DNA from 2 places in the Pimelobacter sp. 30-1 genome. Region 2 is predicted to be linked to the other one. Evidence: riboswitches for the same ligand, from Rfam matches in the RefSeq annotation. Region 2 holds a riboswitch; the other holds the start of a gene.
What was found. A riboswitch is a leader RNA that binds a small molecule or an ion and turns the genes downstream of it on or off. The one in region 2 is predicted to bind glycine.

Region 1 (15,131 bases), on a different contig from region 2:
GGGCGCGGGTCGAACGGGACCGCGTTGCGGTTGACCGTCAGCCCGATGCCGTGGAGCCGGTCCTCGGCCTGCTGGCCGTCGAGCTCGGAGTCGCGCAGGTCGACGAGCACGAGGTGGACCTCGGTGCCGCCGGTCAGCACCGAGACGCCCGCCTCGACCACGTCGGGCCGGGTGAGCCGCTCGGCGATGATCCGGGCGCCCTCGAGCGTGCGCTCCTGGCGCTCCTTGAACTCCGGCGACGCGGCCATCTTGAAGGCCACGGCCTTGGCCGCGACGACGTGCTCCAGCGGTCCGCCCTGCTGACCGGGGAAGACCGCGCTGTTGATCTTCTTGGCCAGCGCGGCCTTGCTGAGGATGACGCCGCCACGCGGTCCGCCGAGGGTCTTGTGCGTCGTCGTGGTGACGATGTCGGCGTAGGGGACCGGGCTCGGGTGCAGGCCGGTCGCGACGAGTCCCGCGAAGTGGGCCATGTCGACCATCAGGTAGGCGCCCACGAGGTCGGCGATCCGGCGGAACTCGGCGAAGTCGAGCTGGCGCGGGTACGCCGACCAGCCGGCCACGATCAGCTTGGGCTCGTGGAGCACGGCGAGCCGCTCGACCTCGGCCATGTCGACCCGGAAGTCGGCCGGGTCGACGTGGTAGGCGACGACGTCGTAGAGCTTGCCGGAGAAGTTGAGCCGCATGCCGTGGGTCAGGTGCCCACCGTGCGCCAGGTCGAGCCCGAGGATCGTGTCGCCGGGATCGAGCAGCGCGAACATCGCGGCCGCGTTGGCCTGGGCGCCGGAGTGCGGCTGCACGTTAGCGGCCTCGGCTCCGAAGAGGTCCTTGACCCGGTCGATCGCGAGCTGCTCGATGACGTCGACGTGCTCGCAGCCGCCGTAGTAGCGGCGGCCGGGGTAGCCCTCGGCGTACTTGTTGGTCAGGACCGAGCCCTGCGCCTCCATCACCGCGACGGGGGCGAAGTTCTCGGACGCGATGAGCTCGAGCGTGCCCTGCTGGCGGGCGAGCTCGGCGGTGATCGCCGCGTGGACGTCGGGGTCGAAGGCGGCGAGGGACTGGTCGAGCACGGCCGGGCCCATCAGGCGTCCAGGAGGGCTTCGTAGGCCGCGGCGTCGATCAGCTCGCCGGGCGCGGTGACCTTGACGACGAACAGCCAGCCGGCGCCGAACGGGTCGCTGTTGACCAGGCTCGGGTCGGCGTCGACGGCGTCGTTGACCTCGACGACCTCGCCGGTGACCGGGGCGTAGAGGTCGCTGACGGACTTGGTGGACTCGAGCTCGCCGCAGGACTCGCCGGCGGTGACGGAGGCGCCGACCTGGGGGAGGTCGACGTACACGACGTCGCCGAGTGCGTCGGCGGCGTAGGCGGTCACGCCGACCTTGGCGAGGTCGCCGTCGAGGGCGACCCACTCGTGCTCGGCGGTGTACTGGAGGTTCGTGGGGTTGGTCATGGTGATCTCCTGGAAGTCGTGGGCTGGGCTCAGCGGGTGCGGGTGTAGAACGGGAGCGCGACGACCTCGGCGTCCTCGAGGGTGCCGCGCAGGGACACGGCCAGGCGGGTACCCGGCTCGGCCAGCGCCGGCGGCACGTAGGCCATCGCGATCGGCTTCTCCAGCGTGGGGGAGGGCGAGCCGCTCGTGACGATGCCGACCTCGGCACCGGTCGCCGGGTCGTGCACCGGGTAGCCGGCCCGCGGCGAGCGCCGGCCGGACGAGACCAGGCCGACGAGCACGCGCTGCGGACCCTCCTCCTTGCGCCGTGCCAGCGCGGCGTCGCCGACGAAGCCCTCGGGCTTGTCGAGGACGACGACCCGCCCGAGGTTCGCCTCGAAGGGCGTCGTCTCCCGGTCGAGCTCGTGACCGTAGAGCGGCATGCCCGCCTCGAGCCGCAGCGTGTCGCGGCACGCCAGGCCCGCCGGGACCAGGCCGTGCGCCTGGCCGGCCTCGCTGAGCGCCGCCCAGATCGCCGCGGCGTCGTCCGGCTTGCAGTAGACCTCGAAGCCGTCCTCGCCGGTGTAGCCGGTTCGGGCCAGCAGCACGTCGATCCCGGCGACCGTGCCGGCGTCGATCGCGTAGTACTTGAGGTCGGGGACGTGCAGCTCGGTCAGCCCGGCCAGGATCTCCGCCGACGCAGGACCCTGGACCGCCAGCAGCGCCCAGTCGGCCGAGGTGTCGCGGACCTCGACGTCGTACCCCTGGGCGCGGGCGGCGAGCTCGGGCGCCACCACGGCGACATTGCTCGCGTTGGCGACGACCAGGAAGTGCTCGTCGGCGAGCCGGTAGACGACCAGGTCGTCGATGATCCCGCCGTCCTCGGCACAGATCATGGAGTAGCGCGCCCGGCCGACACCGATCGCCGACGGCCGGCCCACCAGCGCCCGGTCGAGCGCGGCGCCGGCCCCGGGCCCGCTCAGCTCGATCTCGCCCATGTGGGTCAGGTCGAAGAGTCCGGCCGTCGTACGGACGGCGCGGTGCTCGGCGGTCTCCGAGCCGTACCGGACCGGCATCTGCCAGCCCGCGAAGTCGGTGAACGACGCACCGAGCGCGCGGTGCACCTCGTGCAGCGGGGTGAGCCGCGGCGTGCTCGGCGGAGCGTCCTGCGGGGTCCCTGCGGGGGTCGTGGTCATTTGGGAGGCTTCCTCGTGGAGAGCCGGCTCGCGCCGCGCTCGTGGCTGGGTTGCCTCCCCGCTCTGTCATCGCTACCTGAGAGCTTCACCGTCCGGTCGGACGGCTTGCACCGTGGGTGCGGACCGGTGGATCCGGTCCGACTTTCCAGAGTTCGCCTCGTCCCAGCGGTCAGGGTGCCTGAGAGATTCTTGGGGAGATTTGCTCCTTCGGCGCCCCGTCCTCGTGGGACGGAGACTCTCCCGCTGGGGTTCGAACAGCGCGATGTTCAGTTGTGCGTCGCTGAGCCTAGGAGGCTGCGGGGGCCGGGTCAACGCGGGGTGGGGCTGGCGGCCGCCGAGGGCGCGGGGTTCCGGCGCCGAGGTTGCTTGGTTTCTGGGTCGAGGTCGCGGGGTTGCTGCGCCGAGGTTGCTGGGTTGGCTGGCTGGTGAGCTTGGTTGCGGTGGCGGCCGCGCTTAGCCGGCCGCCACCTCGGCGCCTATCGTCGGCCCCGTGGATCCTGTGGTCTGGTTCGTGGGGGCTGATGAGGAGCCTGCCGATGCCGCCTTCGGGCCGGATGCCTTCGAGCAGATGAGCCTCGAGGCCGCCGGGAGCGCCGCCGAGGAGGCCGCGATCCGGGAGTTCTGGCGGGGGCACCGGGTGGTGCTGATGTCGGTGGAGGGGGCGTACGCCTACCTAGCCACCCGTACGACGGACGGCGCCGTCGTCCACGGCGTCGAGCCCGAGTTCGAGGAGACCACGGTGGTCGCGGCGAGCGAGGCCGGGCTGCGGGCGCAGGTGGCGGGTGAGGTGCCGGTGCATCCGCTGGTCGCGGGCCTGATCCATGGCCTGGGCTGAACCGCACGTACGATTCGGCAGTGCCCAGCCCGTACTTCGTCGACCCCTCCGAGCAGCTGAGCGGGATCGACCCCGACGAGCTCGCGATCGCCCTCAAGGTCCTGGGGCAGCTGCCGCAGCTGCCGCCGGACCACGATGACATCCGCACCGTGAAGCGGGCGGCGTCGTACATGTACAAGATGATCAAGCGGGCGCGGCGGGCCGAGATCCGGATGGAGCGGCAGAAGCACGACCAGGAGATCATCGAGAAGACGGCGACCGGGTCGGCGATGCGGATCGATGACGAGACGGCGGGGATCCCGTTGGTGTCGACGGCGCAGGGGGCGTTCGCGGGGGAGCTGATCACGGCGCGCGGGTGCTACATCTGCAAGGAGGACTTCACGCTCGTCGACGCGTTCTACCACTGGTTGTGCCCGCGGTGCGCGGCGATGAGCCATGCCAAGCGCGACCAGCGCACGGACCTGACGGGCAAGCGGGCGCTGCTGACGGGCGGGCGGGCCAAGATCGGGATGTACATCGCGCTGCGGCTGCTGCGCGACGGGGCGCACACGACGATCACGACGCGCTTCCCCAAGGACGCCGTACGGCGCTTCGCCGCGATGGAGGACTCCGCCGACTGGCTGCACCGGCTCAAGGTGGTGGGGATCGACCTGCGCGATCCCACCCAGGTGATCTCGCTGACCGACGACGTCGCGGCCGACGGGCCGCTCGACATCATCGTCAACAACGCCTGCCAGACCGTACGACGCCTCCCCGGCGCCTACTCCCACCTCATCGACGGCGAGAACGCGGCACTCCCGACCGCCGAGTCGCTGGGCGTCAAGGCACTGCCCGAGATGGTCACCTTCGACCGGATCTCCGAGGCCCACCCCGCGGCGATCGCGGGCGCGCTGTCGACGACCGCGGTGGCCCACCACGACGGTGAGTCGGCGGAGGCGGCGGTGGCGGCGCACAACGCGGCGTCGCTGACCGCGCTGGCGCTCAAGGCGGGCAACGCCTCGCTGGAGCAGCACCTGGCCGGGACGGCGATCGACGCGGGCGGGCTGATCCCCGACATCCAGGACAACAACTCCTGGACCCAGGTGCTCGACGAGGTCGACCCGCTGGAGCTGCTGGAGGTGCAGTTCTGCAACTCGATCGCGCCGTTCCTCATCAACTCCCGGCTGCGCCCGGCGCTGCGGGCCGCGGTCCAGAACGGCGCGCGGCGGGCCTACATCGTCAACGTCTCGGCGATGGAGGGGCAGTTCTCGAGGCGCTACAAGGGGGCGGGGCACCCGCACACCAACATGGCCAAGGCCGCGCTCAACATGATGACCCGGACGTCGTCGGGCGAGATGTTCGAGACCGACAAGATCCTGATGACGGCCGTCGACACGGGCTGGATCACCGACGAGCGGCCGCACCACGAGAAGCTGCGGATCGCGGCCGAGGGGTGGCACGCGCCGCTCGACCTGGTCGACGGCGCGGCGCGGGTCTACGACCCGATCGTGCGCGGCGAGGCGGGCGAGGACCTCTACGGCTGCTTCGTCAAGGACTACGAGCCCTCACCCTGGTGATCGTCCGACGCGCCGGGTGACTCCTTGTCATGCGGCGCGTCGTGGGTGGACGATGCGCGGACGCGACTTGTGCGCCGGCCACTCGGGGCCGGTGCCGTCCCTAGGGAGTGTGCGCATGACAGCAGTGGAAGGCGCCCCGTCGGCGCTCGACGCCGAGCAGGTCGGCTACAAGCAGACGCTCGGCCGCAGGCACGTCCAGATGATCGCGATCGGCGGGGCCATCGGCACCGGCCTGTTCCTCGGCTCGGCCAGCAGGCTGCACAGCACCGGACCGGCGTTGCTGTTCAGCTATGCGTTCGTCGGGATGATCGCCTACTTCCTGATGCGGGCGCTCGGTGAGCTGGTGCTGCACCGGGCGACGTCGGGTGCGTTCGTGTCCTACATGCGCGAGTTCTACGGCGAGGGCGCGGCGTACGTCACCGGCTGGATGTACTGGCTCAACTGGGCGCTCACCGGCATCGCGGAGCTCTCCGCGGTGGGTCTCTACATGCAGTACTGGTTCCCGGACCTGCCGAAGTGGATCACCGTGCTCGTCGCGCTGGCCGTGGTGCTGGTGATCAACCTGCTCTCGGCGCGGGCGTTCGGCGAGTTCGAGTTCTGGGCCGCGATCCTCAAGGTCGCCGCGATCGTGGTCTTCCTCGTGGTCGGCCTGGTCGTCGTGATCGGCCGCTTCGACATCGGTGGTCACGAGGCGGGCTTCCAGAACCTGTGGAGCAACCCGGGCGGCTTCTGGCCGACCTCCGGCGGCTTCGAGTGGTACGGACCCATCCTGGTGATGTCGGGCGTGATCTTCGCGTACGCCGCGATCGAGATGGTCGGTGTCGCCGCGGGCGAGATGGAGGACGCCGAGCGCGAGGTGCCCAAGGCCGTCAACGCGGTGATCATGCGGATCGCGGTGTTCTACTGCGGCTCGATCCTGCTGCTGGTCTCGATGCTGCCGACCAGCGAGTTCGTGCCCGGGATCAGCCCGTTCGTCACGGTCTTCGACCGGCTCGGGCTCAACTGGATGGGCGCGGCGATCCAGATGATCCTCATCATCGCGGCGATGTCGAGCCTCAACTCCGGGCTCTACTCGACCGGGCGGGTGCTGCGCAGCCTCGGCATGTCCAAGCAGGCGCCGTCGTTCACGCTGAGCATGAGCTCCTCGGGCGTCCCGTGGGCCGGCATCGTGATGACCTCGGTGGTCTACGTCTTCGGCGCGCTGCTCAACGCGGTCGCCGAGCACGCCTTCGAGATCGCGCTCGAGGCGGCGGCGATCGGGGTGGTGTTCACCTGGGCCTCGATCTTCCTGTGCCAGATCCGGCTGCGGCGGCTCTCCGACCGCGGCGTCATCCCACCCAGCCCGTTCCAGGCACCCCTGTCGCCGTGGACGTCGATCGCCGGGCTGGTCTTCCTGGGACTGGTGATCGTGGGCATGGCCATCTCCGGGTGGCAGGCCTCGCCGTACTTCTGGGAGAAGACGAACTTCCTCGTCGTGGTCATCGGCATCCCGGTGATCGCGCTCGTGCTGGGCATCGGCTGGCTGGTCGTGCGGCCCCAGGTGATCGCCAACACCGGCGGCCGGATGCAGTCGGTCTGGACCGACGACGGCCCCCGGTACGTCGACGAGGAACCCTTGCCCGCCACCGGACGGGAGGACGTGTGATGCCCGCCCCGACCCTGCGCCGCGGTACCTGTGGTGTCGTGCTCGCCGCCCTGCTCGGCACCGGCCTCGCCGCGTGCGGCGACAGCGGCGAGATCAAGAAGCCCGACCTCGTCGAGGGCGCCGAGGCGGGCGGCAAGCTCACCATCGGCATCTCGTACGACGAGCCGGGCGTCGGGTTCAAGGACGGCGACGACTACAGCGGCTTCGACGTCGACACCGCCACCTACGTCGCCGAGGCGCTCGGCGTCGACGACGACGACATCACCTGGGTCCGTGCCGATCCCGCCGACCGCGAGGAGCTGCTCACCAGCGGCCAGGCCGACCTCGTTGTCGCGACCTACTCGATCACCGACGAGCGCAAGCAGCAGGTCGACTTCGCCGGTCCCTACTTCGTCGCCCACCAGGACCTGCTGATCCGGCGCAACGACACCGAGATCACCGGCCCCAAGACGCTTCACGACCGGGTGCTCTGCTCGGTGACGGGCACCACGTCCTCGGAGTACGTCCGCGAGCACTACAAGGGCGACATCACGCTCAAGGAGTACCCGCGCTACTCGGCCTGCGTCGAGGCGCTGCTCGACGGCAAGGTCGACGCGGTCACGACCGACGACCTGATCCTCGCGGGCTACGCGAGCGAGGACCGCTACCGCGGCAAGCTCAAGGTCGTCGGCGACGGGTTCACCGACGAGCGCTACGGCATCGGCGTGCGCAAGGGCGACACCGCGCTGGTCGCGAAGGTCGACGCCGCGCTGAAGCAGTACATCGACGACGGGTCGTGGCGGGCCGCGCTCGACGAGTCCGTGGGCGGCTCCGGGTACGACCTCCCGGACCCGCCGACGCCGGGCACGGCCTGAGCCGTGGCCGTGGTCCCGGAGGCGGTCGCGACGCTGGCCGCGACGCCGCCCTTCGACCGGCTCGGCGAGGACGAGCTGACCGACCTCGCCCGCAGCGGGCGGGTGGTCGAGCACGAGGACGGTGAGGTGCTGCTCGACGCCTTCACCGCGATGCCGCGCCACGTCCACGTGATCCGGGCCGGCAAGGTCGGGCTGTGGGTCGAGCCGGAGAGCGCCACGGACGTGCCGGACCTGGTGCTCGGGCCGGGGGACGTGTTCGGGCTCGACGCCACGCTGACCGGCCGCGCGATCGGGCCGCTGGCGGTCGCCTTGGGGCCGGTGACGCTGCTGCGGCTGCCAGCCGCCCGGGTCTCGGAGCTGCTCGCGGGGGACCGGCCGGTCGTCGTACCGGAGGTGCTGGCGGGGCCGCCCGCGACCGACTCCCCGGCGTACGTCGTCGTGGACGAGCTGGTCGTGAGCCGTCCGGTCGTCGCGGCCCCCGGCGAGCGGGTGGTCGACGTGGCGCGGCGGATGACCGCGGCCGACCACGGTTACGCCGCCGTCGAGCTCGACGGCGGCTGGGGGATCGTCACCGACCGGATGCTGCGCGAGCGGGTGCTGGCCGGTGACGTCACCGCCGAGACCGCCGTCGGCGACCTCGTCACGGGGGAGACGCCCGACCAGGTGGTGAGCGGCGAGTCGGCCGCGGCGGCGCTGATCCTGCTGCTCGACCGGCGCGCCGACTACGTGCTCGTCGTCGACCGCGACGGGACGCTGCGCGGCGCGGTCGAGCCGCGCGACTTCGTGGTGTCGTCGACCACCGCCGGCGTCTCGCTGCACGAGCAGCTGCGCCGCGCGGCGTCGGTGGAGGAGCTCCAGGAGCGGGCTCGCGGCATCCCCGGCGTCCTCGCCTCGCTGCTCGACGGGGGACTGGCCTCGACCAAGGTGATCACGGTGCACACCGCCCTGCTCGACACGACCGTACGACGCATGGTCGAGCTCGTCTTCGCTCGGCACCCCGCGCTCGACCCGGACGCCTTCACCTGGCTCGCGCTCGGCAGCAACGGTCGCGGCGAGGCGGTGCCGAGCTCGGACATCGACTCCGCGGCGGCCTTCGACGACCGGGTGAGCGCCGACGACATCGTCCGCTACCGGCACGTGTTCGCCGAGGTGGTCGACGGCCTGGCCGCCGCGGGCCTGACCAGCGACCGGCACGGCGCCACCGCGGCCCGGCCGCTCTTCGCCCGGACCAACGCCGCCTGGCGGGCCGCCGGACGCCAGTGGCTCGCCGCGCCGGCCCGCAACAACGGCGCGATGATGACCTCGCTGCTCGTCGACGGCCGCCCGATCTACGGCGATCCCGGGCTGCCCGCGGTCACCGGGGTCGTCGCCGGGCTGCGCGGGCACCCGGGCACGATGCGGCTGCTGCTCCAGGAGTCGCTCGCGCGGCGGGCCCGGCTGCGCTCGCTGCGCGACGTGCTGTCGGGGCGCCGGACCGGCTTCGACCTCAAGGACCACGCGCTGCTGCCCATCGTCAACCTCGCGCGCTGGGCGGCCCTCAGCGTCGGCTCGTCCGCGCTGCCGACCACCGAGCGGCTCCGCGCCGCGGCCGGGTCGACGGTGCTCCCGGCGCCCCAGGCGCTCGCGCTGGTCGAGGTCTTCGAGGTGCTCCAGCGGATCCGGCTGCGCCACCAGCTGCGCCAGGTCGAGCAGGGCGTCGCGCCCGGCGACCGGGTCGACCTCACCGCGGTCTCCGCGATCGACCGCAGCATCATCACCCGCGCGGTGCGCGAGATCGCCGCGGTGCAGCGCCGCCTCGACAACCTCTCCCTGTACGACGACCCCGAGTCGTGGTCGCGATGAGCACCCGCCACGCGGTGATCGGCGACGTCGGCGGCCATGCCGGGGCGCTGCGCGCCGAGCTCGCCCGGCTCGGGGTGCCCGACGAGGGGCGCGGACCGATCCCGGACGACCTCGTCGTCGTCCAGGTGGGCGACCTCGTGCACCGCGGCCCCGACTCCGAGGAGGTGGTCCGCCAGGTCGACGGCTACCTGCGCCGCCAGCCGGGGCGCTGGGTCCAGCTCATCGGCAACCACGAGGCGCAGTACGTCCGCCCGGCTGCGTTCCAGTGGCCCACGCCGCTCGACCCGACCGCGGCCGACCGGATCGGGGCCTGGTGGCGCGAGGGGCTCATGGTGCCCGCGACCGTGCTGCCCACGGGCGTCCTGGTCACCCATGCCGGGCTGACCCGGGGGTTCTGGCGCGAGGTGCTCGGCGCCCCCGGCTCGGCCGGCGAGATCGCCGACGCGCTGGGTGCGCTCGCCCAGGCCGACGACCCCGCGCTGTTCCGGGCCGGCTGCCTGCTCCAGGGCCGCGACCCGGACCCGCTGGCCGGGCCGCTGTGGGCCGCCGCCGCGAGCGAGCTGCTCGTCTCGTGGGCCGAGGCCGAGGAGCCCGCGCCGGTCGACCAGGTGCACGGCCACTCGTCGTCCTACGACTGGGAGCGCGGGGCCTGGCGGCTCGGTCCCGCGCTCGCCGAGCACGGGCACGTCGACGCGGAGGCCAAGCACGTCACGGTCGACCTCCCCGCCGGCGGCCGGGTCGTCGGCGTCGATCCCGACCACGGAGCCACGCCGCGCACGCCGTGGCGCTCGTGGCCGGCACCGGGGACGGCGTAGATTCGGGCGCATGGCCGACGAGACCCCCGCGATCGCCACCGACATCCCGCCCAGCGGCCCCGGCTGCGCCGAGTGCACCGCCGCCGACGGGTGGTGGGTCCACCTGCGCCGGTGCGCGGCCTGCGGGCACGTCGGCTGCTGCGACTCCTCGCCGCGCCAGCACGCGTCGGCGCACTTCCGCGCGAGCGGGCACCCGCTCATCCAGTCCTACGAGCCGGGTGAGGACTGGTTCTGGGACTACGCCAGCAACGACTACTACGACGGCCCGGCGCTCGCCGCGCCGACGAGCCACCCCGACGACCAGCCCGCGCCCGGGCCGCAGGGCCGGGTGCCGGCCGACTGGCGGACGCAGATCCACTGATGCTCCCCGCACTGGTCCTCGGCCTGGTGATCGCGCTCGGGTCCGGACCCACGGTCACGCCCCCACCCGGCGGCGTCGACCCCGACTACCAGCTCGGCGGCGTCGCGACGCCCGCGCCCAACGTGGGCGTGGTGGTCCGCGACCGGCGCGCCGCGCCGGCGCCGGGCGTCTACAACATCTGCTACGTCAACGGCTTCCAGACCCAGCCCGACGAGCGGCGGTTCTGGCGCAAGCGCCCGGGGCTGGTGCTGCGCCAGGGCGGGCGCCCGGTCGTCGACGAGGCCTGGGGCGAGTGGCTCCTCGACCTGCGCACCCCGGCCAAGCGCCAGCGCCTGGCCGCGATCGTCGGGCGCTGGATCGACGGCTGCGCCCGCGCCGGCTACGACGGCGTCGAGCTCGACAACCTCGACTCGTTCTCCCGCAGCCACGGCCTGGTCCGGGCGCGCCACGCCAAGAAGTACTCCCGCCTGCTCACCGCCCGCGCCCATGCCGCCGGGCTCGCGGTGGCCCAGAAGAACTGGGCCGAGCTCGACGGCCGGCGGCTGGGCTTCGACTTCGCGATCGCCGAGCAGTGCGGGCGCTACGACGAGTGCGGTGACTACGTCGCGTCGTACGGCGACCGGGTGCTGGTCGTGGAGTACCGCCGGCGCGACTTCCGCCGCACCTGCGCGGCCTACGGCGACCGGTTGGGCGTGGTCATGCGCGACCGCGACCTGACGCCGGGCGGCGTCCACGCCTGGTGCTGAGGCTCAGCCCAGGCTGACCTCGACCGGGACCGCGCTGCGCAGCGTGTGCCCGACCGGCGAGCTGGCGAGCACCTTGGTGTGCAGCGCCTCGAGCTCGGCGCGGCTCGCGGGGGAGTCGATGGTGACGGTGGCGCGGATGCCGTCGAAGCCCGCGTGGCCCTCGGCGAGCCCGAGGAAGACGTGGAGGTCGAGGTCACCGCGCAGGTCCACCCGCAGGTCGCGCAGCTCGATGCCGGCCACGGTGGCGTTGGCGGCGTACCCGACGGCGAGGCAGTTGCCCAGCGCGCCGAGGAGCTGCTCGACCGGGTTGGGTGCGGTGTCGCCGCCGCCGAGCGCGGGCGGCTCGTCGGAGGGGATCGGCGCGAACGAGCGGACGTTCGCCTCGGAGGTGAACGCGCCGTTCCAGGTCACGTGCGCGGCCCACGTCGTCCGGGCGGCGGCGGGGTCGGCCTGGACGGCCTGGACGAGGCTGCCGACGGCCGCGAGGTCGACGCCGTTGAGGTCGGTGCTGAGGGAAGTCATGACTTAACTGTAGTGATCTACTCATATTCGACGAGGGGTCCGCGGGAGGTCGTGCTGCCGTGCCTGGCGGGGCCTGTCAGGTGGCCCGCCGGGGTGGTCCACTGAGCGCGTCACCAGTCCCGTACGACGCCCGCCCACGCCTGGAGCCTTGTGGGTTCCCACCACGAGTGGGCCTGACGTTGGAGGTTCGCTCTATCCCGACGCCGACGTGACCTGCCTCACGATGAGGCGAACTCACCGGAGCAAGGAGCACTCATGGCGGAGCACAGCGACTCCTCGATCGGCATCGAGCAGCACGGCGTCGACACCATCCCGGACCAGGACCGGACCGGCCGGCCGCGCGATGTCGTCAACATCCTCATCGGCTCGAACCTGTGCCTCGGTGTGGTCATCTTCGGCTGGCTCCCGGCCACCTTCGGGCTGAGCTTCTGGGAGAGCGTGACCGCCCAGGTCGCCGGCACGCTCGCCGGCTGCCTCCTCGTGGCACCCCTCGCGCTGGTCTCCTTCCGGACCGCGACCAACCTCTCGACGAGCAGCGGCGCGCAGTTCGGCGTCCGCGGCCGGCTGCTCGGCTCGGGGATCGGCCTGCTCCTCTCGCTGGGCTACGCCGCGCTGACGGTGTGGACGGGCGGCGCGGCCGTGGTCGGCCCGCTCGAGCGCCTCTTCGGCACGCCGGGCGGCGACGGCGCCTACGCCCTCGGGTACGTCGTGCTCGCCATCGGCTCGGTGCTCGTCGCGATCTACGGCTACAAGCTGCTCGCCAAGATGAGCGCCTTCCTCGCGGTCATCATGACCGCGCTCATGCTCGCGGGCGTGGTCGCCTTCGCGCCGAAGTTCAGCACCGCCCCGGTGCTGGACGACGGCTACCTGCTGGGCGACTTCTGGACCACCTGGCTGCTCGTCTTCGTCGCGGTCGGCATCTCCGGCCCGATCGCGTTCATCACCCTGCTCGGCGACTACACGCGCTACGTCTCGCCGCGTCGCTACAGCCAGAAGCGGGTCCTGGTCGCCTCGACCGGCGGCATGATCGCCGGTGTCCTCATCGCCCAGCTGTTCGGCACCTTCACCTCGTTCGCGGCGCGCGACGCCGACGACTACGTCGGCGGCCTGGTCGCTGCGGCGCCGTCGTGGTTCCTGGTCCTGCTGCTGATCAACGGCCTGTTCGGCACCTTCGGCAACGCGGGCGTGCTGCTCTACTCGATGGGCCTCGACCTCGACGCCATCGTGCCCAAGGTGAGCCGGGTCCAGGCGACGACCGTCGCCTCGATCGTCTCGACCGGTCTGGTCTTCGCCGGCTACTTCCTCTGGGACGCCGCCGACGCGGTGACCGCGTTCGTGCTGCTCATGACCGCGGCCGGTACGCCGTGGGCGGTCATCACCCTCATCGGCTTCCGCCGCTCCGGCGGCGTGTACGACGCCGACGCGCTCCAGGTCCTCAACCGGCGCTCGCGCGGCGGTGCCTACTGGTTCACCCACGGGTTCTCGATCCCCGCGGTCGTCTCGTGGGCGCTCGGCACGGTCGTCGGGCTGCTCTCGGTCGACACCACCATCTGGCACGGCCCGCTCATCGAGGTCACCGGGGGGATCGACATGAGCCCGCTGCTGGCCGGCCTGACCGGCGGGATCTCCTACGTCCTGCTGACCCGCGGACAGCGCTCCGCGAGCCCGGTCGGGGAGGTGTCGGTGCCCGTCGGGGCACTGAACGAGTCCACGGGCTGACCTGGGCACGACTTCAGTTGCGCGGAGCGCGCGGAGGCGGTTCTCGGGCCGAGGGGAGGTGCGGACGGCCGGTGTTCTCCTACGATGGCCGTCATGACCACCGCCCGGACCGCGTCGAAGCGCGAGCTGACGCGAGCCCAGATCCTCGACGCCACGGTCGCCGCGATCGCCCGGGAGGGCGCGGCCGGTGTGCGGATCGACGCGGTGGCCCAGGCCGCCGGCGTCTCGACGGGGCTCATCTACTACCACTTCTCCAACCGGCAGGTGCTGGTCCGGGCCGGACTGGCCGAGGCCCTGGAGCGCTACCCCTCGCAGCCGCGATCGCCGGGCGAGCGGGACCCGCTGGCCCACCTGGTCGAGGAGCTCCAGCGCCACATCGGGCTGCCCGCCGACGGCGGCGACGAGCGGGGCCGGGTCCGCACGGCGGGGCTCCAGGCCGCCGTCTTCGACCCCGAGCTGCGCGCCTCCCTGGGCCATTCGACCGAGCTGTGGGAAGCCGTTGTGGCGCGCCTCGTCGCCCGGGTGCGGGGGAGCGAGACCGCTGCGGAGGCCGACCTCGCGACCGCCGAGACGCTGACCGCGCTGGCCGACGGGGTCCGCCAGCGCGTGCTGTCCGGCACGCTGGCGCCGGCGGACGCCGTACGGCTGGTCTCGACGATGGTGCCGGCGCTGGTCGCGGGCGGTGCCGCGTGAGCGCGCCCGCCGAGGCGTCGAGCCGCGCGCGCATCCTGGCCGCGACCGCCCAGGTGGTCGGGCAGCAGGGCATCACCGCGTTCGCCATCAAGGACGTCGCCGAGGCGGCCGAGGTGACCCCGCAGCTGCTCTACTACTACTTCCCCAACCGCGAGGCGCTCGTGGCCGCGGCGCTGGAGTACGCCAACGAGCAGGCGCCGTCGATCAACCTGCTCCAGGGTGACGCGGGCGGGCGGGGCTTCGACGCCGTGCACCAGGCGCTGCGCGCGGAGTTCGACGACGACCCGTCGGTGCGCAACCTCAACATCCTGTGGAACGAGGTGGCCAGTCTCTCGACCCAGTTCCCCGAGCTGCAGTCGACGCTCGAGCGGGTCACCTCGGGCTGGGACCAGCAGATCACCGTGGGCGTCCTGCGCGGCATCGTCGACCGCTCGCTGCGCGGCGACCTCGAGCCCGGCCTCGTCGCCCAGGCGCTGACCTGCGCGGTCGAGGGGCTCAGCCAGCGCTGGCTGGCCGGGGTGACCAGCGGCGAGCAGGCCCGCTCCGCGCTCGACCGGATGCTCGTGGCCCTGGCCGGCCAGGGCCCCGAGGGCGGCTGAGCGTGCTCGTCGAGGAGCTGGTCCGCGACCCGGACCTGGACCTGGCCGTCGAGGTCGAGGGCAACCTGGGCCTGCCGGTGCGGTGGGTGCACATCATCGAGGTCAGCGACCCCGGCCGCTTCCTGCGCGGCGGCGAGGTCGTGCTCACCGCGGGCGTGTGGCGCTCCAGCGGGACGACGGCCGCCCACTTCGTCGAGGAGATCGCGGGGGCCGGCGCGGCCGCGCTGGGCTACGGCCTGGTCAGCCCCGACGAGCCCTGGCCCGAGGACGTCGTCGCGGCGGCCGCCGAGCGCGGCCTGACCTGCTTCGTCGCGCCCGT
Region 2 (15,131 bases):
GCGCGCCCAGCAGGACCGGATCGCCGACCTGCGCCGCGACAACGCCGTCGCCGAGGACGCGCTGAGCTCGCTCAACCGGCGCTTCGCCGACGCCCGGGCCCGGGTCGCCGACACCGGAGCGCTCACCGGCTTCGCGCCCGTCCGGGGCCCCGGGGTGCGCGTCGTGGTCGACAACCCCGACTACGCCGGGCCCAACGAGGTCATCCGCGACTCCGACCTCGCGCTGCTCGTCAACGGCCTGTGGGAGGCCGGCGCCGAGGCGGTCTCGATCAACGGCCAGCGGCTCTCGGCGGTCAGCGCGATCCGCAACTCCGGCGAGCCGATCGAGGTCAACAGCGTGGGCATCGCACCGCCCTACACGGTGGTCGCCATCGGCGACCCGCGCTCGCTCAGCGCCGACCTGGTCGAGACCCGGGGGTGGTCGCGGTTCGTCGTCCTGGCCGACCAGTACGGTTTCAGCCACGACATCGACCGGGTCGACGACCTGCGCCTCGGATCCGCGCCCAGCGGCTTCCAGCGACTACGGTCGGCGAAGTACGCCCAGCCCAACCCGAAGCACAAGGGAGGTGACGCGCCGTGATCGCGGTGCTCGGACTCGTCGTCGGCGTCGTCCTCGGACTGGTGTTCCAGCCCGATGTCCCCGCCGGACTCGAGCTCTACCTCCCGATCGCGGTCGTGGCCGCGCTCGACGCGGTGTTCGGCGCCCTGCGCGCCTACCTCGACGGCATCTTCGACGACAAGGTCTTCGTCGTCTCGTTCGTCAGCAACGTCATCATCGCCGCGGGCATCGTCTACCTCGGCGACCGGCTCGGCGTCGGCGGTCAGCTCTCGACCGGCGTCATCGTCGTGCTCGGGATCCGGATCTTCACCAACGTGGCCGCCATCCGCCGCCACCTCTTCCACGCGTGAGCCCAACGCCATGACCGAGCCGACCGACCAGCCCGACCAGCCCGAGCAGCCGGCGCCGCCGGAGGACCAGGCGCCGGCCGACGCCGCGCCGGCCGCGTCCCCGGAGTCGTCCCCGGAGCCGTCCACCGCCTCCGAGCGCCTGCGCCGGGCCCTGTTCCGTCCCTCGCCCAAGCAGGTCGTGGCCGGCGTGCTGCTGGCCGCGCTCGGCTTCGCCGCGGTCACCCAGGTCCGGCTCACCGGGACCGACGACACCTACTCGGGCCTGCGCCAGCAGGACCTCATCGACCTCCTCGACGGGCTCAACGGCACCCGCCAGCGCACCGAGGGCGAGATCACCCGCCTCGAAGGTGTCGCCGAGGGCCTGCGCGACGACTCCACCAAGCGCCAGACCGCGCTGGAGCAGGCCGATGCCGAGGTCGACCAGCTCAACATCCTGGCCGGCCTGGTGCCGGTCACCGGGCCGGGCATCCGGCTCACCATCACCGAGGACGACGGCCGCGTCGAGCTCGCCTCGCTGCTCGACACCATCGAGGAGCTGCGCACGGTGCGGGCCGAGGCGATCGCGATCAACGGCAAGGTCCGGGTCATCGCGCAGACCTCGTTCACCGAGACCGACGGCGGGTTCCTCGTCGACGGCGAGCGGATCGAGGCGCCGTACGTCATCGACGTGATCGGCGAGCCCGGCGTCCTCAGCGGCGCCATCGACTTCGCGCTCGGGCCCAAGAAGCAGCTCGAGGACGACGGCGCCCGGGTCCAGGTGCGCGAGCTGCGCACCGTCGACATCGAGGTCGTGGCACGCCGCGACGAGCCGCGCTACGCCGTACCGGACGAAGGGCAGTAACCTTCCGGCCATGACGAACCCCGGGGACCTCAAGTACACCGCCGAGCACGAGTGGATCCGCCAGCCCGGCGAGGCCGCCGGCTCGGTACGGGTCGGCATCACCGACTTCGCCCAGGACGCGCTCGGCGACATCGTCTACGTCTCCCTGCCCGAGACCGGTGCCGCGGTGACCGCGGGCGCCTCGTGCGGCGAGCTCGAGTCGACCAAGTCGGTCAGCGACGTCTACGCCCCGGTCACCGGCGAGGTGGTCGCGGTCAACGAGGCGCTCGACGCCACGCCCGAGCTGGTCAACACCGACCCCTACGGCGCGGGCTGGCTGTTCGAGATCGTCCCGGCCGACGTCGCGGACCTCGACGGTCTGCTCGACGCGGCGGGATATGAGGCCCAGCTCGACACCTGATCCGGTAGGTTCGTGAGTGAGCCGGCCGGCCCCCGCACGGTCGCCGATTCGATCCGTCCAGACGAGGAGTCCACTGATGCCGTTCTGCACCGCCTGTGGTCGGCAGAACCCCGATGACGCGCGTTTCTGCTCCCAGTGCGGCACGCGCCTGGTCGCCCCCGAGCCGGCGGCGCCCCCGGTCACCGATGCCACCGCGACGATCCAGTTCGGCGGCGGCGACAAGGTCGAGACCTCCGACCGCGCGCTGAGCGCGGTCGACGCGGCCGCCGTCGACGCCCTGCCGACCGGGCACGCGCTCCTGGTCGTGCAGAAGGGTCCGGGTGCGGGCAGCCGCTTCCTGCTCGACGCCGACGAGGTCACCGCCGGCCGGCACCCCGAGAGCGGCATCTTCCTCGACGACGTCACCGTCTCCCGGCGCCACGCGGTCTTCCGCCGCGAGGGCGAGGGCTTCACGGTCGAGGACGCGGGCAGCCTCAACGGCACCTACGTCAACCGCGACCGGATCGAGAAGACCACCCTCAAGGACAGCGACGAGGTGCAGGTCGGCAAGTACCGCCTGGTCTTCTTCGCCGGGCACGAGAGCGTCTGAGCATGCCCGCTGCGGTCGCTCGGGGCGAGCGCGAACCGCTGCTCAACATCGGGCAGGTCCTCGATCGGCTGCGTGCCGACTTCGAGGACATCAGCATCCCCAAGATCCGGTTCCTCGAGTCCGAGGGCCTGGTCAAGCCGGAGCGCACGCCCGCCGGCTACCGGAAGTTCTCCGAGGCCGACATCGCCCGGCTGCGCTACATCCTGCGGATGCAGCGCGACCACTACCTGCCGCTCAAGGTGATCGGCGAGCACCTCGACGCCCTCGACCGCGGGCTCGAGCCGCCCGCCCCCGAGCCCGTCGTCCCGACGGTGCCCAAGGTCGCCCTGGGCTCCGACGGCCTGCCCGCCCCCGAGTCGTTCCGTCGTACCGACCGGTTGCGGCTCTCGCGCAAGGAGCTGATCAAGGTGGCCGAGATCGACGAGGACCTCCTCGGGCAGCTCGAGGCCTACGCCCTGATCGCCCCGTCCGCGACGGGGCACTACGACACCGACGCCCTGGTCATCGCCGAGACCGCCCGCGAGCTCGCCGACTTCGGCATCGAGCCGCGCCACCTGCGCGCCTTCCGCACCGCCGCGGACCGCGAGATCGGCCTCATCCAGCAGGTCGTCGCTCCGCGCCGTGGTCGCGACGCCGGCGCCGCCGCGCGCGCCGAGGAGGCGGTCAGCGAGATCGCCGCGCTCTCGGTCCGCCTGCACGCCACGCTGGTCAAGGCCGGTCTGCGCCAGCTCTGAGCCGGTCGTCCCCGGCGTTCGGCCCGAGCAGTAGGCTGGACGCATGCGCGAGGTCGACGTCATGGGTGTGCGGGTGGAGATGCCGTCCAACCAGCCGATCGTGCTGCTGCGCGAGGTGGCCGGCGATCGCTACCTGCCGATCTGGATCGGCGCCGTCGAGGCGACCGCGATCGCCTTCGCCCAGCAGGGCGTCACGCCGCCGCGGCCGCTGACCCACGACCTGATGAAGGACATCCTCTCCGCCACCGGCAACGAGCTCAGCGAGGTCCGGATCACCGACGTGCGTGACGGCGTCTTCTTCGCCACGCTCGTCTTCGCCTCCGGCGCCGAGGTCAGTGCCCGGCCCTCCGACTCGATCGCCCTGGCGCTGCGCACCGGGACGACGATCTACTGCGACGACGCGGTCCTGGCCGAGGCCGGGCTCTCCGCGCCGGCCGAGGAGGAGGACGAGGTCGAGGCCTTCCGGGAGTTCCTCGACCACGTCTCGCCCGAGGACTTCGAGTCCGGTCAAGGGTGAGCCCGACCTGCTGCGGACCGGGTGCAGGTCCTCAACCTCAGCCTTAACTTGAGGGTTTTCGCGACACGCCCAGCGACGTCTTTGACCGGCCTGATGCCGCGGCCGTACCTTGAAGAGTCGAAACGACAGCAGTGCAACGCCGCGCCCAGTGGAGGACCCCGTGAACGAGCAGCAGCCCGAGAAGGTCGGTCAGGACACGGCTGCGGCGACCGCTGTCGCGGAGGAGCAGGGTCTGCTCTTCACCGATGACGTCTCCCCGCTTCCCAGCGACCAGGGCTACCGCGGCCCGACCGCGTGCAACGCCGCGGGGATCACCTACCGCCAGCTCGACTACTGGGCCCGTACCGGCCTGATCGAGCCCAGCGTGCGCGGGGCCAAGGGCTCCGGCTCGCAGCGCCTCTACAGCTTCCGCGACATCCTGATCCTCAAGATCATCAAGCGGCTCCTCGACGCGGGCATCTCGCTCCAGCAGATCCGCACCGCCGTGGGCCACCTGCGCGAGCGCGGCACCGACGACCTCACCCAGGTCACCCTGATGAGCGACGGCGCCTCGGTCTACGAGTGCACCAGCAACGACGAGGTCATCGACCTGCTCCAGGGCGGTCAGGGTGTCTTCGGCATCGCCATCGGTGGCGTGTGGCGCGAGATCGAGGGCACGCTGGCGCAGCTGCCGAGTGAGTCCGCCGCCGAGGCCGGTACGCCGGACGAGGCCGGCCACGCCGGTGACGAGCTCGCCGCGCGGCGCGCTGCCCGCAACGTGGGGTAACCTGTCTTTCGCTGATCGATGCTGCACGGGAGAGTCCAGTCTCCACCGTGAGGCTGGCGCCGAAGGGGCAATCCCTCCCCGGAACCTCTCAGGCGCCAGGACCGTGCAGAGCAGGCAACTCTGAAGGTGCACCGCTGCGCTGACAGAGGGGGAGGCTGTCCTGTTGTTCCTCGAGGAAGCCACCCCGCACATGAGCGCACCCTTCGTCCACCGTCACATCGGCCCCGACGACGCCCAGGTCGAGGCGATGCTCGACCGCCTCGGCTACGCCTCGCTCGAGGCCCTGATGGAAGCCGCCGTCCCGAAGTCGATCCGCTCCACCGACCCGCTCGGCCTGCCCGACGCGGTCGACGAGGAGACCGCCGCGGCCGAGCTCCGCGCCCTGGCCGGGGCCAACGTGCCCGGTGAGGCGATGATCGGCCTGGGCTACCACGCGACCGTGACGCCGGCGGTGATCCGCCGCAACGTGCTCGAGGACCCGAGCTGGTACACCGCCTACACGCCGTACCAGCCGGAGATCTCGCAGGGCCGGCTCGAGGCCCTCATCAACTTCCAGACCATGGTCGCGGACCTGGCCGGCCTGCACACCGCGGGCTCCTCGCTCCTCGACGAGGGCACCGCCGCCGCCGAGGCGGTCGCGCTGGCCTTCCGTGCCAACCGCAAGGCGAGCGGCCCGTTCGTGGTCGACGCCGACGCGCTGCCCCAGACCATCGACGTCGTGCGCACCCGCGCCGAGGGCATCGGCATCGAGATCCTCGTGGCCGACCTCAGCGAGGGCCTGCCCGAGGGCGAGGTCTCCGGCGTGCTCGTGCAGTACCCCGGCGCCTCCGGCCGGATCGGCGACATCAAGCCGGTCATCGACGCGGTCCACGAGCGCGGCGGCCTGGCCGTCGTCGCTGCCGACCTGCTCGCGCTCACCCTGCTCGAGGCGCCCGGCGCGCTCGGCGCCGACGTCGTGGTCGGCTCGGCCCAGCGCTTCGGCGTCCCGCTGTTCTACGGCGGCCCGCACGCCGGCTTCATGGCCGTGCGCGAGGGCCTCGAGCGCCAGCTCCCCGGTCGCCTCGTGGGCGTCTCGGTCGACGCCGAGGGCCGCCCGGCCTACCGGCTCGCGCTCCAGACCCGCGAGCAGCACATCCGCCGCGACAAGGCGACGTCCAACATCTGCACCGCGCAGGTGCTGCTCGCCGTCACTGCCGGCATGTACGCCGTCTACCACGGTCCCGCCGGCCTCAAGGACATCGCGGCCGGCATCCACGCCCTGACCCGCCGCGCCGCCGCGTCCCTCGGCGCGGCCGGCATCGAGGTCGTCAACGAGAGCTTCTTCGACACCCTCACCGTCCGGGTCCCCGGGCGCGCGGACGAGGTCGTCGCCGCGGCCCGTGCCGCCGGGCTGCACCTGCGCCCGGTCGACGCCGACACCGTCGCCATCGCGTTCGGCGAGACCGCCGGCGAGGGCGTGCTGAGCGCGGTGCTGGCCGCGTTCGGTGTCACCGAGGTCTCCGCCGCGGGCGAGGCCGGCCTGCCCGAGGACCTCGAGCGCACCACCGACTACCTGACCCACCCGGTCTTCAACACCCACCACAACGAGACCTCGATGCTGCGCTACGTCACGCGGCTCGCGAACCGTGACTACGCGCTCGACCGCGGCATGATCCCGCTCGGCTCGTGCACGATGAAGCTCAACGCCACCACCGAGATGGAGCCCATCTCGCTGGCCGGCTTCGCGAACCTGCACCCGTTCGTGCCGGGCGCCGACGCCGACGGCTACCGCCGGCTGATCGAGCAGCTCGAGGGCTGGCTGGCCGAGGTCACCGGCTATGACCGGGTCTCGATCCAGCCCAACGCGGGTGCCCAGGGCGAGTTCGCGGGCATGCTCGCGATCCGCAACTACCACCGGGCCAACGGCCAGGACCAGCGCGACGTCTGCCTGATCCCGTCCTCGGCCCACGGCACCAACCCGGCCTCCGCGGTGATGGCCGGCATGCGCGTGGTCGTCGTCAAGGCCGAGGACGACGGCACCGTCGACCTCGCCGACCTGCGCGCCAAGTGCGAGCAGCACGCCGACACGCTCGCCGCGATCATGGTCACCTACCCCTCGACGCACGGCGTCTACGAGGAGACCATCACCGACCTGTGCGACATCGTCCACGAGCACGGCGGCCAGGTGTACGTCGACGGCGCCAACTTCAACGCCCTGCTCGGGTTCGCCCAGCCCGGCAAGTTCGGCGGCGACGTCTCGCACCTCAACCTGCACAAGACGTTCTGCATCCCGCACGGCGGCGGCGGTCCGGGCGTGGGCCCGGTCGCGGTGCGCGCCCACCTGGCGCCGTACCTGCCCACGCACCCGCTGCACCCCGACGCCGAGCGTCGCGAGGGCACCGGCGCGATCAGCGCGGCGCCGTTCGGCTCCGCCGGCATCCTGCCGATCTCGTGGGCCTACATCCGGATGATGGGCGGCGCGGGCCTGACCCGGGCCACCGCCGTCGCGGTGCTCTCGGCCAACTACGTCGCGACCCGCCTCGGCGAGCACTACCCGGTGCTCTACCGCGGCGAGTCCGGGCTGGTTGCCCACGAGTGCATCCTCGACCTGCGCGAGATCACCAAGGACACGGGCGTCTCGGTCGACGACGTCGCCAAGCGGCTCATCGACTACGGCTTCCACGCCCCGACCATGTCGTTCCCGGTCGCCGGCACGCTCATGGTCGAGCCGACCGAGTCCGAGGACCTCGCCGAGATCGACCGGTTCTGCGACGCGATGATCGCGATCAAGGGCGAGATCGACCAGGTCGGTGCGGGGGAGTGGGCCGTCGACGCCTCGCCGCTCCACCACGCCCCGCACACCACCCGCGCGCTCGTCGGCGAGTGGGACCGTGCCTACTCGCGCGAGGTCGCGGTCTTCCCGGCCGGCCACTCCGTCGACAAGTACTGGCCGCCGGTGGCCCGCATCGACCAGGCCTACGGTGACCGCAACCTGGTCTGCGCGTGCCCGCCGATGGACGCCTACGCCGAGTGACCCCATGACCACGCCGTACGACGACCGGCTGGCCGCGCTCCAACGAGCCGGCCGGCTGGCGTCGGTCAGCGCCGCGGTCGCCCGCGCCGGTGACCCGGTGTGGCACGGCAGCCTGGTCGCCGACCCGGCCACGCCGGACCTCGGCCCGGCGACCGCCTACCGGATCGGGTCGATCACCAAGACCCTGACTGCGGTGCTGGTCCTCCAGCTGCGCGACGAGGGCCGGCTCGACCTGGCCGACCCGGTGGGCCGGTTCGTCCCCGGGGCCGGCTACGCCGAGGCCACCCTGCGCGACCTGCTCGCCCATACCGCCGGCCTGCAGAGCGAGCCGGCCGGGTCCTGGTGGGAGCGCTCGCCCGGGGTCGGCATCGACGCCCTGCTCGCGGCCAACGACGGCGCGGGCCGGGTGGCGGGCGCGGGGGAGTACTTCCACTACTCCAACCTCGGCTTCGCGCTGCTCGGCGAGGTCGTCGCCCGGCTGCACGGGGCGCCGTGGTGGGAGGTGGTGCGCGCGCGGCTGCTCGACCCGCTCGGCATGGGCGCGACGACGTACCTGCCGCCGGAGGACCACGCGCCCGGGCGCAGCGTCGACCACTTCGCCCACACGCTGAGCCCCGAGCCGCTCACCGACACCGGCGCGATGGCGCCGGCCGGGCAGCTCTGGAGCACCCCGGCCGACCTGCTGCGCTGGGCCGACTTCCTCGTCACCGGGCACCCCGGCGTGCTGAGCGCCGCGACCCTGGCCGAGATGGCCACGCCGACCGCACTGGGCGGCGACTACGGCCTCGGCCTGCGGGTGCTCGCGGTCGAGGGCCGGACGCTGGTCGGGCACACCGGCTCGATGCCCGGCTTCCAGGCCTCGCTGTTCGCCGACCGCGCGAGCCGCGACGCCGTCGCCGTCCTGGCCAACGCCACGACCGGGCTCGACACCGACGCCGCGCCGGGCGTGCTGCTGGGCCTCACCCCGGCGCCCGCCGGCGGCGCGCCCTGGCGCCCGTCGGCCGTACCCGTGCCGGACCCGGTGGCCGCGGTGCTGGGCGTGTGGTTCTGGGGCAACACCGCGTTCGGCTTCGAGTGGACCGGCGGTGAGCTCGTCGTGCGTGACCTGCGCAGCGGCGAGGTCGAGGACCGGTTCGGCCTGCGGCCCGGGGGCGAGGCCTTCACCGGGACCGAGGGCTACCACCGCGGCGAGACCCTGCGCGCCGTACGCCGTCCGGGCGGCGAGGTGAGCCACCTGGAGTGCGCGACCTTCGTGTGGACCCGGACGCCGTACGACCCGCGGGCGCCGATCCCCGGTGGCCTGGCATGATGTCCGGGTGAACGAGAACACGTTCCAGTTTTCCTGGTTCCGTCAGTCCGCCGCCGGCTTCGACCCGCTGCCGTTCGCGCAGAGCCTGTGGCGCAGCGACCAGATGCACGGCGTGGCCGTCAGCGGCCTGCTCGCGCGGGCGCTGGAGCACGCCGTGCGCGACGCCGGCCGGACCGGACTGGTCCCGGCGCGCTACCACGTCGACCTGTTCCGCCCGGCCCGGATGATCACCACGACGGCCTCCGCGCGGATCGTGCGCGAGGGGACGCGCCTGCTCCTGCTCGACGCCGTGGTCGAGCAGGAGGGCGAGGTGGTCGCCCGCGCCGGCGCGACCTTCCTGGCGCCCTCGGCCGCCGCGCCCGGCGAGGTCTGGGCCTCCTCGGCCGAGAGGCCGACCCCACCGCCGGCCGAGCTGCTGCCGCCCGCCGGTGAGCACCACGTCCCGTTCTTCGCGAGCGCGCAGCCCTGGTCGGACGACTTCGGCGACCACCAGAACGCCGGACGGCACCAGACCTGGCAGACCGCCGTCCCGATCGTCGAGGGCGAGGAGTGCACGCCCTTCCAGGCCGTCGCCTCGATCGCCGACGCGACGAGCATGGTGACCAACTGGGGCGCGGCCGGCGTCGAGCACATCAACACCGACATCGACCTCGCGCTCTGCCGGATGCCCGACAGCAGCCGGCTCGGCCTGCGTGCGCTGGACCACCTCGGCTCCGACGGGATCGTCGTCGGCACGGCCGAGGTCTTCGACAGCGCCGGCGTCGTCGGCACCGCGACCGTCACCGCCCTGGCCAACACCCGTCGTACGGTCGACCTGTCGGCCGGGGTGGAGTCGCACGGCTCCGCGTGAGGCTCAGGCCGCGACGTGCGGCACGGTCTCCTTGAGGAAGCCGCGCGCGCCGAGGAAGTTCTCGAGCGAGGCGCGGTGCTCGTCGCAGGCCAGCCAGGTCTTGCGGCGCTCGGGGGTGTGGATCTTGGGGTTGTTCCACAGCAGCTGCCACTGCGCCGCCGTACGGCAGCCCTTGGCCGAGCAGAGGTCAGGCCCGGCCTCGTCCTCAGTCATGCCCGCCGCCCTCGCCCAGCTGGCGCTGCGCGTCCCCGCCGCCGGTCAGCGGCAGCTCGGTGGAGCGGCTGTCCTCGGCGTTGGCCGCGACCACGGCGACGTACGGCAGGATGATGGCGCCCGCGATGAGCAGAGGCCACAGCCAGTGGATGCCCGCCGCGCCGGTGATCGCCGCGCCGATGAAGCACAGCGTGCGGATCGACATGGCGATGACGTACTTGCGCTGGCGGCGCGCGATGTCGGCCTGCGGGCTGGAACCGGCGGTCGTGATCCGGATCGCGTCGTCGTGGTGCCCGCGGGGGTGGAGCGGCCGCGAGGAGGACATGTCCCCACCCTACGCCCGGCCCTGAGTACGCTGCTCGCATGTCCAACCGCACCTACCGCGTCACCGAGATCGTCGGCACCTCCCCGGACGGCATCGACCAGGCCATCCGCAACGGCGTCGTTCGCGCCGGGCAGACCCTGCGCCACCTCGACTGGTTCGAGGTCGAGGGGGTGCGCGGCCAGATCAAGGACGGCCAGGTCGAGCACTTCCAGGTCACCATGAAGGTCGGGTTCCGCCTGGAGGACGACGAGTAGGACGGCTCCGGCGGGCGTCCTTCCGGGCACCGCGCCGCTTGTGGGGTCCGCCCCCGGCGGTGGTGTTGCGGGGTTGCGGTTTGGTCCCAAACCGCAATGCCGGGCACCGATCCGACGCGGTTTGGTCCCAAACCGCAACGCCGCGCACACGCCCAGATGCGGGGGATTTGTCGAGGTCCTACAACCCAGGGCCGCGATCTTGGTGCCCGCCGCCCACGAGCGGACGGGCCCTGCGCCACTAGCGTCACAGAGCGTGAACTCTCCACGCTCTGTGCTCGTCACCGGCGGCAACCGCGGCATCGGCCGCGCGATCGCCGAGGCCTTCGTCGCCGCAGGCGACAAGGTCGCCGTCACCACCCGGAGCGGGGGAGCGCCCGAGGGCGCCCTCGAGCTCAAGGCCGACATCACCGACCCGGCCGCGGTCGAGGCGGCGTTCGCCGCCGCCGAGGAGGCGCACGGGCCGGTCGAGATCCTCGTCGCCAACGCCGGCATCACCAAGGACACCCTGCTCCTGCGCATGTCCCAGGACGACTGGGACACGGTGATCGACACCAACCTGACCGGCTCCTTCCGCCTGGCCAAGCGTGCCTCCAAGAGCATGCTGCGCCAGAAGAAGGGCCGGATCATCTTCATCTCCAGCGTGGTGGGCCTGCTCGGCTCGCCGGGCCAGGTCAACTACGCCGCCTCCAAGGCGGGCCTGGTCGGCATGGCGCGCTCGCTGGCGCGTGAGCTCGGCCCGCGCTCGATCACGGCCAATGTCGTCGCCCCCGGGTACGTCGACACGGACATGACGGCCGTGCTCACCGACGAGCAGAAGGAAGGCATCCGCGCCCAGGTCCCCCTGGGCCGGTACGCCGACCCGGCCGAGGTGGCCGGAGCGGTCCTGTGGCTCGCGAGCCCGCAGGCGGCGTACGTGACCGGCGCCGTGATCCCGGTCGACGGCGGACTCGGAATGGGGCACTGAACATGAGCGGAATCCTCGACGGCAAGAACATCCTGGTCGCGGGCGTCACGCTCGACTCCTCGATCGGCTTCGCGGTGGCGAAGTTCGCCCAGGAGCAGGGCGCGACGGTGCTCGTGTCCAACTTCGGGCAGGCGCTGCGGATCACCCGCCGCATCGTCAAGCGGCTCCCCGAGCTGCCCGAGGTCATCGAGCTCGACGTCACCGACGCCGAGCACCTCGCGGCGCTCCCGGACGCGATCCGTGCGGCCCTGGGCCCGGACGCCGTGCTCGACGGCGTCGTGCACTCGATCGCCTACGGCAACCCCGAGACCCTGCTCGGCGGCAAGTTCCTCGAGGGCCCGTGGGAGGACGTCGCGCAGGCCGTGCAGGTCTCGGCGTACTCGCTGAAGTCGCTGGCCGTGGCCTGCCGCCCGCTGATGAGCAACGGCGGCTCCGTGGTCGGGCTGACCTTCGACGCGAGCGTGGCCTGGCCGGTCTACGACTGGATGGGCGTCGCCAAGGCGGGCCTGGAGTCGTGCGCCCGCTACCTGGCCCGCGACCTCGGCGGCGACAGGATCCGGGTCAACCTGGTCTCGGCCGGCCCGCTGCGCACGCTGGCCGCCAAGGCGATCCCCGGCTTCGAGGACCTCGAGTCGATGTGGACCACCAAGTCGCCGCTCGGCTGGGACAACACCGACCAGGAGCCCACCGCCAAGGCGGTCTGCGCGCTGCTGTCCGACCTGTTCCCGGCGACGACGGGCGAGATCGTCCACGTCGACGGCGGCTTCCACGCGATGGGCGCCTGACTCACTCCCGGGCCAGGCGCTGCGCACCGAGCGTGAGCAGCGCCCACACCACGACGACGATCCCGATCTCCTCGAGCACGTACCACGGCCACGGCCCGAGGAGGTCGAGGATCGACGTCGCCGGCTTGCGCACCAGGTAGCCGTAGTTGGTGTCGGCCACGACGTTGAAGACGTACGTCGCCACGGCCCACCCCAGCGTGGTCGCGACCGCCGCCCGGTAGTCGCGCCACCGCGGCGCCTTGCGCAGCCCCAGCACGAGGTAGACCGCCGCCCACACGATGAGCAGGTGCAGCGCCCAGAACGCGAAGTAGCGCGGGTGCGGCAGGTCCTCGTTGAGCGAGGGCGTCAGCACCCCCTGGATGGTCAGCGTCAGGCCCCAGAAGTAGGTCAGCGTCACCGGGAACGGGTGGTGCGTCCACAGCGCCCAGGTGGCCGCGATCCAGGCCAGGTCGCACAGGTGCAGCGGCAGCGTGACGTCGATGTCGAAGTTGGCGACGAGGTCGATCACCTGGAAAGGCACTGTCACCGCGGGGATCAGCAGCGCGCACGTCCGGCTGAACCGGCTCGGTCCCGGCAGGCCCGCGGCGGCCTCGCGCCGGCCGAGCAGGAACGCGCCGACCAGGCCGGCGGCGAAGATCGCCAGCGGCACCAGGTGGGTGGGCCCGTACTGCTCCACGGCACTACCATGCACGGGTGGACAACCAACGGCTGCTGGTCGTCGTGCGACACGCCAAGGCCGAACCGTTCGCCGCCTCCGACGTCGAGCGCGTCCTGACCGACCGGGGGCGTCACGACGGCGCCGCGCTGGGCGCGTGGCTGGCGGCCCAGGGGGTGCGCCCGGGCGTCGCCTACGTGTCGTACGCCGCCCGGACCCGCGAGACCTGGCACGTCATGGCCGGCGCCGCGGCGTGGGCGCTCGCGCCCCACATCGACGGCAACCTCTACGGCACCGACGAGGACGGCGTCCTCGAGCTCGTGCACACCACGCCCGAGGACGTCGCGACCGTGGTCGTGGTCGGCCACAACCCGACGATGGGCATGCTGGCCCAGCTGCTCGACGACGGCGAGGGAGCGGCCACCGGCGCGGTCGCGACCGAGGGCTTCCCGACGAGCGCGGCGGCCGTGTTCGCCGTACCGGGGCCGTGGGCCGAGGTCGAGCCGATGGCGGCCCGCCTCGTCGGCTTCCACGTCGGCCGCGCCGCCGACGCCTAGGGCGCTGGCGCGCTAGACCAGCGGCGGCGCGGGCGTCACGATGCCGGCCTCGGCGTCGGCGGCCTCGATCTCCTCGCGGGTGATCCCGAGCAGGTACATGATCGTGTCGAGGTAGGGCACGTTGAGCGAGGTGTCCGCCGCCTCCTGGACGACGGCCCGCGCGTTGTAGGCGATGCCGAGCCCGGCGGCGTCGAGCATGTCGAGGTCGTTGGCGCCGTCGCCGATCGCGATCGTGGCCGCCTCGGAGACGCCCAGGTCGGCGGCGAACTCGCGCAGCGCCCGCGCCTTGCCGGCCCGGTCGACGACCTCGCCGACGACCTCGCCGGTGAGCTTGCCGTCGACGATCTCGAGCGTGTTGGCCCGGGCCCGGTGGATGCCGAGGTCGGCGGCGAGCCGGTCGGTGATCTGGCTGAAGCCGCCCGAGACGATGGCGAAGCGGTAGCCGAGGCGGCGCAGCGTGCGCACCATCGTCCGGGCTCCGGGGTTGACCACGATGGCGGCGTAGACCTCGTCGAGGACCTTCTCGTCGAGCCCGGCGAGCAGCTTGACCCGCGCGCGCAGCGACTCCTCGAAGTCGAGCTCGCCGCGCATCGCGCGCTCGGTGACGTCGCCGACCTCGGCGCCGTAGCCGGCGTGCTGGGCGAGCATCTCGATGACCTCGCCCTGGATGAGGGTCGAGTCGACGTCCATCACGATCAGGCGCATGCCGTGGCGCAGCAGGTTGGCGGGCTGGACCGCCACGTCGATGCCGTACGACGCCGCGTCGCTCGCGAGCAGCATGCGGAGCCGGTCGGGGGCCGCGCCCGAGACGTCGAGCTCGATGGCGGTCACGGGGTAGCGGGCCATCCGCTCCATGCGGTCGATGTTGCCGCCGCAGTCGGCGATCCGGCCGGCGATGGCGGCCATCGCGGAGGCCTTGAGCGGCGCGCCGATGACGGTGACGTGGGCCCGGTCGGCCGGACGGGTCCGGTTGTCGCCCGAGCCGCGCTCGATCTCGACGCTCATGCCGAGCGCCTCCACGGTGCTGGTCACCGCGTGGCGCAGCTTCTTGCGGTCGCGCGGCGCGGTGACGAGGACGCCGAGCACGAGCCGGCCGCGCATCAGGATCTGCTCGATGTCGACGACCGCGACGCCGGAGCCGGCGAGGCTGTCGAGGACGGCGCTGGTCACACCGGGCCGGTCGGCACCGGTGACGGTGATCAGGAGGGTGTCGTCCGCGGCGGGATCGTGAGGGCTCATCGCGGGTGCAGGCTATCGCTGTCCGCGCTCGTCGTCGGCCGGTGGCCAGCCGTCGGGCGCGCACGCGGCCGTCAGCGCCAGGCGCGCGGCCCGCTCCAGCGGCTCCAGCGCGTCGCGCCGGGCGGCCGCCTCGCTCGCGGTGACCGCGCCGCCGTCGTCCTCGAGGGCCAGCGCCGCGACGTGCTCCAGGTGCAGGGCGCGCCCGGCCAGG

Region 1: it holds a riboswitch for glycine, as region 2 does, so the genes downstream of both, gcvT (glycine cleavage system aminomethyltransferase GcvT) here and gcvP (aminomethyl-transferring glycine dehydrogenase) in region 2, are expected to answer to the same signal.

The regions. Positions count from the first base shown of each region.
Region 1 is NZ_NHTS01000002.1:305-15,435, forward strand. It holds gene glyA (serine hydroxymethyltransferase) at 1-1,067, opposite strand, end outside; gene gcvH (glycine cleavage system protein GcvH) at 1,079-1,450, opposite strand; gene gcvT (glycine cleavage system aminomethyltransferase GcvT) at 1,480-2,625, opposite strand; glycine riboswitch at 2,782-2,878, opposite strand; gene CCO04_RS04475 (hypothetical protein) at 3,116-3,460, shown strand; gene CCO04_RS04480 (SDR family NAD(P)-dependent oxidoreductase) at 3,481-5,016, shown strand; gene CCO04_RS04485 (amino acid permease) at 5,132-6,661, shown strand; gene CCO04_RS04490 (glutamate ABC transporter substrate-binding protein) at 6,661-7,515, shown strand; gene CCO04_RS04495 (putative nucleotidyltransferase substrate binding domain-containing protein) at 7,519-9,357, shown strand; gene CCO04_RS04500 (metallophosphoesterase) at 9,354-10,172, shown strand; gene CCO04_RS04505 (UBP-type zinc finger domain-containing protein) at 10,183-10,533, shown strand; gene CCO04_RS04510 (endo alpha-1,4 polygalactosaminidase) at 10,533-11,279, shown strand; gene CCO04_RS04515 (OsmC family protein) at 11,283-11,801, opposite strand; gene CCO04_RS04520 (cytosine permease) at 12,057-13,520, shown strand; gene CCO04_RS04525 (TetR/AcrR family transcriptional regulator) at 13,614-14,213, shown strand; gene CCO04_RS04530 (TetR/AcrR family transcriptional regulator) at 14,210-14,812, shown strand; gene CCO04_RS04535 (helix-turn-helix domain-containing protein) at 14,815-15,131, shown strand, end outside.
Region 2 is NZ_NHTS01000007.1:352,027-367,157, reverse strand. It holds gene CCO04_RS20575 (DUF881 domain-containing protein) at 1-580, shown strand, start outside; gene CCO04_RS20570 (small basic family protein) at 577-909, shown strand; gene CCO04_RS20565 (DUF881 domain-containing protein) at 920-1,750, shown strand; gene gcvH (glycine cleavage system protein GcvH) at 1,761-2,150, shown strand; gene CCO04_RS20555 (FHA domain-containing protein) at 2,227-2,739, shown strand; gene CCO04_RS20550 (MerR family transcriptional regulator) at 2,742-3,473, shown strand; gene CCO04_RS20545 (bifunctional nuclease family protein) at 3,517-3,990, shown strand; gene CCO04_RS20540 (MerR family transcriptional regulator) at 4,151-4,756, shown strand; glycine riboswitch at 4,773-4,870, shown strand; gene gcvP (aminomethyl-transferring glycine dehydrogenase) at 4,947-7,769, shown strand; gene CCO04_RS20530 (serine hydrolase) at 7,774-9,078, shown strand; gene CCO04_RS20525 (acyl-CoA thioesterase domain-containing protein) at 9,086-9,928, shown strand; gene CCO04_RS20520 (acetone carboxylase) at 9,932-10,141, opposite strand; gene CCO04_RS20515 (DUF3099 domain-containing protein) at 10,134-10,466, opposite strand; gene CCO04_RS20510 (dodecin) at 10,505-10,720, shown strand; gene CCO04_RS20505 (beta-ketoacyl-ACP reductase) at 10,974-11,684, shown strand; gene fabI (enoyl-ACP reductase FabI) at 11,687-12,469, shown strand; gene CCO04_RS20495 (TIGR02206 family membrane protein) at 12,471-13,145, opposite strand; gene CCO04_RS20490 (histidine phosphatase family protein) at 13,163-13,681, shown strand; gene serB (phosphoserine phosphatase SerB) at 13,694-14,920, opposite strand; gene CCO04_RS20480 (hypothetical protein) at 14,933-15,131, opposite strand, start outside.